Linked DNA regions of Lentimicrobium sp. L6. The protein of the gene in region 1 interacts with the protein of each later gene in a pairwise test. Links are inferred from orthologs where the notes say so. Each region holds a gene or a part of one and is shown on either strand. Other genes may lie near its edges. The genes, in order: ruvA and ruvC.

Evidence for each region.
Region 2: the proteins of ruvA (region 1) and ruvC interact in binary tests that used the Escherichia coli proteins (3 or more experiments, as listed by UniProt). The link is inferred for Lentimicrobium sp. L6 from one-to-one orthologs.

Annotation. Positions count from the first base shown.
Region 1 is NZ_JABKCA010000054.1:10,005-13,261, forward strand. Bases 115-3,033 are described here. They hold ruvA (Holliday junction branch migration protein RuvA), read right to left. Parts: upstream 1,907-3,033; coding sequence 1,322-1,906; downstream 115-1,321. Other genes in these bases: sprA (cell surface protein SprA), read right to left, coding at 115-1,258; HNS38_RS13745 (PspC domain-containing protein), read right to left, coding at 2,107-3,033. Outside these bases: more of sprA, read right to left, coding at 1-114; more of HNS38_RS13745, read right to left, coding at 3,034-3,257. UniProt on the Escherichia coli protein: The RuvA-RuvB-RuvC complex processes Holliday junction (HJ) DNA during genetic recombination and DNA repair.
Region 2 is NZ_JABKCA010000001.1:21,900-25,223, reverse strand. The notes cover bases 98-3,083. They hold ruvC (crossover junction endodeoxyribonuclease RuvC), read right to left. Parts: upstream 1,874-3,083; coding sequence 1,322-1,873; downstream 98-1,321. Other genes in these bases: HNS38_RS00120 (glycosyltransferase), read left to right, coding at 2,921-3,083; HNS38_RS00125 (lysylphosphatidylglycerol synthase transmembrane domain-containing protein), read left to right, coding at 1,887-2,924; HNS38_RS00135 (outer membrane beta-barrel protein), read left to right, coding at 544-1,317; tatC (twin-arginine translocase subunit TatC), read left to right, coding at 98-418. Also shown: more of tatC, read left to right, coding at 1-97; more of HNS38_RS00120, read left to right, coding at 3,084-3,324.

The DNA.
Region 1 (3,257 bases):
AGTGGTTAGTGACACTGCTGATATTTCTGACCACATTGGTGTCAACAAAAGTTCTTAAGGTATTGGAGTTGTCATCAGGATAAGAGTTGCCAGCTACAGGATACAAATCTTGGAAATAAGGGTTATATTCCCCTAAATCTTGAAAGGCTACAATGTTTCTATTGTCAGTAGTTGGCGAACCAATGTTTGTCACCCAAACTTCAGTTTTGGTAATATTGATATTAGAATTAACAATAGGCAATTCTTTTAAAGAAGGCTCATAGTTTTCCTTGAAATATTCAGCCAATAAGAAGTGTTTGTTCTCTTCATACTGGTCAACTCTAAGCTCGAACTCATTGGTTTGTGCTCCTCCTTGTACTGTTAGAGATGAAGACTCACTCTTTTGTTGCGAAAAGACAGAAGTTACGGTTAATTTCCCAAATTGTAATTTGGTTTTAATACCAAAGAGACTTTGGCTACCTTGAATTAATGTAGAGGTTAAAGGAAGAGTTACATCCCCTGCTTCAATTAATTTGATGATTTCATCTTCGTCGCCTTCGTATTTTAATTTCAGCTTGTTTTCGAAATCGAAAGTGGCTTCGGTATTATAGTTGACTTTAAACTCAATTTTATCTCCAATTTTTGCCAATACATTCAACTGGATTTTCTGTTGAAAGTCAAAGTTGGTTACACTTTGCTGTCGAACGTTTAGAGCAGGGTCTTCTCGTTTGTTATTAACCACGCCAAACATTAATTCTGCCGAACCCTGAGGACGAATGTCGATGGTGTTTCCACCAAATATTCTGTCAAAAACTTTACCCCCAATATGAATAGATGGAATGATACCTCCATTGGCTCCTGCATTATTGGCATTAGAACGTTCTGCCCAGTAATTTTCTAGAGACTGTTCTTCTTCAAACTGTCTGTACTCCTGCATGTCCATCCTTTGGGGTGGGCGATAATCCAGTTCACCCATTTTATTGGTTACCACATATTGGTTGGTTTTAGGATCGAAAACTACATTTTGTTGTATGTTTTTGGGGTCTTGAAGGAAAAGATTAGAGCGTTGGGTTCCTCCGGTGTAAAACAAGTTATCATCTCCTTGAAAAGGAAATTTTAAATCAACCTTTTTTGTAGTATCGGTAGTGGTACTATCTGGTGGATTTAAAAATAAGGTAGACCCGATGGGTGCAGCCCATATTTTTTGGATTAAAAAATTGGGGATGAGCAACATCAGAGTAAACAATAGTAAAAGCAGTACCCTTGTAAAAAACCTCATTAAATATTATATCTTTTGCTAAATGGTATTGCTACCTTTAGTTCATCATTAACACTTTATTTTCTATAAAACCTTAAGGCTCGCCTTAATCAAATCTTCCACCTTATCAATCTCAGGATTTGAAGTAAAGACTTTCTTTAAACCTTTTTCAGCCATTTGCTTAGAGAAACCTAGGGCTATCAATGCAGATAACGCTTCTTCTTTAAAGGTATTGTGTTGGAATGGTAAATTATCGCCATCGGTTACCAATTTATCTAGTTTGTCTTTTAAATCGACAATGATTCTTTGTGCACCTTTCGCTCCAATTCCCTTTACGGCTTTTAATGCGGCCACGTTTCCGGTATCTATAGCTTCATAAACTTCATCAGAAGTCATCGAAGACAAAATCATTCTTCCTGTGCTCGGACCAACACCAGAAACGCTAATTAATTTCCTAAAAACTTCTCTTTCGTAAGTATCAAAAAAGCCAAATAAGGTTTGGGCATCCTCTCTAACTATAAAGTGAATAAAAAGCTTTACGCTTTCCTCTTTTCCTATACGGGAAAATGTGTTTAAAGAAATGTTTACGTAATATCCTACACCTGAGCAATCTATGACGGCATAGGCGGGATTCTTCTCAACTAATTTACCTTGTATATATTCGTACATCTTTTTAAAGCTGATTCAATCGCCAAAAGTACAAATATTCCTGAATTGAGTATGGAAGTATCAGATTTTGATGAAAATATCTTATGGTTCTAAATAGAGTTGTTGTTTGCGGCTGAAAATGAAAAAACCGACTCGGTATGAAAGTCGGCTTTTTATAGTAAATTGATGATCTTTATATTGTTTTATTTTCTCCTAGCTTCTTACTCTATTTCTTCTTGTGCTTCTTTTTTATTGGCCACCGGTAGTGCTGGCTCGACTTCCTTTTCAATGGATTCTTCTTCTACTTTAGCCTCCTCAAAATTCCCAGAATTTAATATCCAATAGGAATCTTTAGTTCTATGATTATAGAGGTTTCTTTGCCATTGGTAATCCATTTTAAAATGCCTTCTGATATTATTATCTATCATAATAGATTTCCCTTCAGGCACATATAGTTTTAATGTGATTTCTTGGCTTCTCCATTTAGAACTTTCGCCTAATTTGAAATACGGGTCCAGTAATAAACCTGTTGAATCAATAGTAAAATGATAGTAAGTATTTTCTATATTGATATTAGCCTGTTCTTCATTTTTCCCATTTGAGCTTTTGTATAGCTTCAGGGCGAAACTATTTTTATCATTTTCAATAATTTCTAATCTGGGTTCTCCATAAATTTCATCATCATGAAGGATGGGATGGTTATTATCTTGTGAAACCACAGTTTTGTTATCACTAGATAGTATATTTTGATAGTAAGAATTGGTATTTAATCTGATATTTAGTGTGTCGGATTGTACTTCTTCAAAATCGTATTTTGTGATTTTTATAGCATCTTTATGATAAGCTCTAATGGTAGTATAACTCATCCCTAAAGAAACAATGAGTGCCACAACCCAGGCCTGCCATGCTATGGTTCCAACCATTTTGTTTCTTTTTAAGTTAAATAGGAATCTAATTCCATGAAATACCATCATAATAATTGGAATGAGGACTAAAACTGTTAGTGCTGTTAGAGTGATGGAAGCATATTCATTAGCAATAATGAATTTGCTCATAAAAGCAGGGAAAGACATTCCTTGGATAAAGAAACCCTCGAATTCTAGTTCAGGAACTAGATTAAGATATAGAATTCCAAAACCAACTAATAATCCAGCACCATAAATGAATAGAATTAGTCCCAAAATGAATTTTAATATTCTGAGAATGATTCGTCCGAAGGCTTTAACAAAGGTTTCTATTTTTTGAAGTCCAATTTTGCGAGCCGGGCCTGTTTTATGATAGACTCCCATGGCTTCTTCTGAAAAATCAGAAAGACGATCTTTTAAATATTCTGTTTCTTCTTTTACTTTGCTTTCAATGTTTTTCACATTCA
Region 2 (3,324 bases), on another replicon or contig:
AAATTCAGGTGGAACCGTATTAGTTTGTAGCCTCCTATTTATTACGGGAGTAGTATTCTCCTACTTTTTAATCGTCCCGCTGGCTTTGAATTTCTTTGGTTCCTATCATGTTAGCGAAGAAGTTTCAAATACCATTTCCTTAACTAGCTATATCAGCACTGTAGTTACTGTTACCATCTCTGTCGGAGTCGTTTTTGAACTACCTGTTGTTATTTTCTTCCTAACAAAAGCAGGTTTAGTTAGCATTGAGTTTCTAAAGAAGAACAGAAAATACATGTTAGTAATCGTTCTTATTCTTTCTGCTTTAATCACCCCTCCTGATGTTTTTAGCCAAGTACTAGTAACTTTACCACTGATGGTGCTTTATGAGTTTAGCATATTTATGGCTAAAAGAGCACAAAAAAAAAGAAGTCGATAGCAAACTAAGCGAGGGTTAAAAATTTAATATTTCCCTTTAAGCACATTGTGGTATTGAAAAAAGATCATATATTTGTTCTATAGGATTATTTTTTTCTTTAATACGCATCTAAAAAAAACCTAACAGTGAAATCAAAAATCTCACAAAAAGCTTTATTAATCATCACATTTCTACTTATGATAAGTGGAAGTAGCATGGCTCAAAGAAGCTTTGATACTCACAAAGGTGGTATGATTTGGAAACACTGGTATGTCCAAGCCAATATTGGGCTCAACCTTTTTTATGGAGATGTAAGTTCTCACGATCAAGATCTATTTAAGAAAATCGGAGAAGAAAGTTCATTTGCTTATTCTTTAACAGCCGGGAAATGGATTACAGATTGGGGGGGAGCCGAATTCACATTTTCTAGTGGGAAACTTATAGGTTCTACACCCGGACTACAATTCGAAAATAATTATAACCAGTATATAATTCAAGGAATCTTTAATTTTACTCAACTGTTATACCCTGCCAACGAACAAACTCCCTTTTACATTTATGGGAAAATAGGATATGGGCAAATAGATTTTAATTCTGTGCTTCGCAATAGCTCTACTTTAGACACTATAAAAATGCAAGGTAAAGAAACTACTCATGGTAAAAGAGTGAGTGAATGGGTTTTACCTCTTTGCCTTGGCGGAGCATTCAACCTTGATGAGAACCTCACCATTGTTATTGATGGAACTCTTTTTCTTGTTAATTCAGACAAACTAGATGCTAGATTCGGTAAAAATGGTAACGATGATAATGATTTCTATGTGAACTTCTCTGTAGGCTTAAGGTATACTTTCAATGCAAAAGAAACTCAGGGTAGCTTCAATAGATCTAAATCTAGACGTTCAAATAGATGGTCTAGGTAAAAGATTATTTTATCCTTTCTGGGTTTTTCTTTACAAAACTACCCCAACCAGTATACGATTCTTTTTCAAACCCATAAGATTTTTGGAAATAATGACAAACCGCAGCTGCTAATCCATCTGTAGCATCTAAATACTCTGGCTCTTCTGTCATTTTTAATAGATGTTTTAACATTCCGGCAACTTGTTCTTTAGAAGCTGTTCCTTTCCCTGTTATGGACTGTTTTATTTTTCGAGGTGCATACTCAAAAATGGGAAGGTTTCTATAAAGCCCAGAAGCCATAGCTACTCCCTGTGCCCTTCCTAACTTTAGCATACTCTGGGGGTTTTTCCCCATAAAGGGTGCCTCTATAGCTATCTCATCTGGCTTATACTGATCAATTAGAGCCAATGTGCGCTCAAATATTTTCTTAAGCTTCATTGGGTGGTTATCATAACCAGCTAATTTCAATACCCCCATGGTAACCAGCTTTATTTTATTATCTTGCTGGTGTATTACACCATAACCCATTATATTTGTACCCGGGTCAATGCCCAAAATAATTCGATCCTGCTTCAAAATTTATGTTTAAGTGAAGATTTCTACAAAAATACGAAAAAGCTTTAATCTCTTTTTTAAGATATTGCTTGTTAGTTTAGTTTATATTTTCTTGTTCTTTGAGCTAAGTAAACATCAAGAACAATTTAGTATCAATGGAGTACTCAATGCATCTAAGAAAGATTCTCTTTTACTGCTATTAGCTTTTGGTTTGATGCCACTTAACTGGCTCATTGAAAGCATCAAGTGGAGATTTCTCATGCGAAAGATAGAAAATGTAAAGCTAAGTAATTCCATCCAAGCAGTATTTGCAGGAACAGCCATCAGTATTTTCACCCCCAACCGAATTGGCGATTACTTAGGTCGAATTTTTATTTTAAAGAAGGGGGATAGACTTGATGGAACAGTTGCTACCATTACTGGGAATTTAAGTCAGCTGCTGATAACCATACTCATGGGAAGTGTGGCTCTTATCTACTTTTCTGAAACTATAGTCACCGATTTTTTACAATGGAATAACATATGGATAGCCATTTCTATAATTCTAATTCTTAGTATAGATATTATCCTCCTCATTATATTCTTCAAATTCCCTAGCATTGAGAATAGACTAAATAGAACTTTTGGAATTTACAGATACCCTATTATCAAACATCTTAATATTTTAGCTGAATACAGAATGGATGAATTAGTAAAAGTTTTGTCCTATAGTCTCCTTAGGTATTTAATCTATTCTGTTCAATTCTATTTATTATTACTGGCTTTTCACTTCGATTTATCCATAATCGATGGAATGATGGTGGTGTTTTTAGTTTTCTTTGGAATCACTATCATTCCGAGTATTGCAGTTGCAGAATTGGGTGTAAGGGCCTTAATCACCCTTTTTGTATTCCAATTGATAGGTCAATATTCGCAGGCAGAATTTGAACTCGGTTTAATTGCTGCTACATCTATACTTTGGTTAATCAATATTGCATTCGCAGCAGTAATTGGAGGTGCTTTTATCTTTAACTTAAAGTTTATTAGAAAGAAAGACCTAATAGAGGAAACAGATAAAAATCCTGAAGAATGATAATCGTAATCTTAAGTTGGCTTATTGTTCTACTTTATATCTTTGTGATTTTAAGGTTTTATTGGGCATGGACTAAAATTCAGGATAATAATCCTAAATCCTCTAGTTTAAAGAAAATCAGCATTGTTATTGCCACTAGAAACGAAGAAGAAAATTTAGCCCCCCTTTTTCAATCCATCTTGGACCTCGATTATCCAAGAAATCATTTTGAAGTCATTCTTATTAATGATCACAGCGATGATTCCAGCCTAAATTTGATGGAAAGATTTAAAAAATCCAATACTGAAATAGATATTACCTTAAACACCCTTTCTAGTCATGAAACAGGGAAAAAGATGGCTCTCAGAAAAGCTTTTTCACTAGCAAAATATGATATTATTCAATGTACTGATGGAGATTG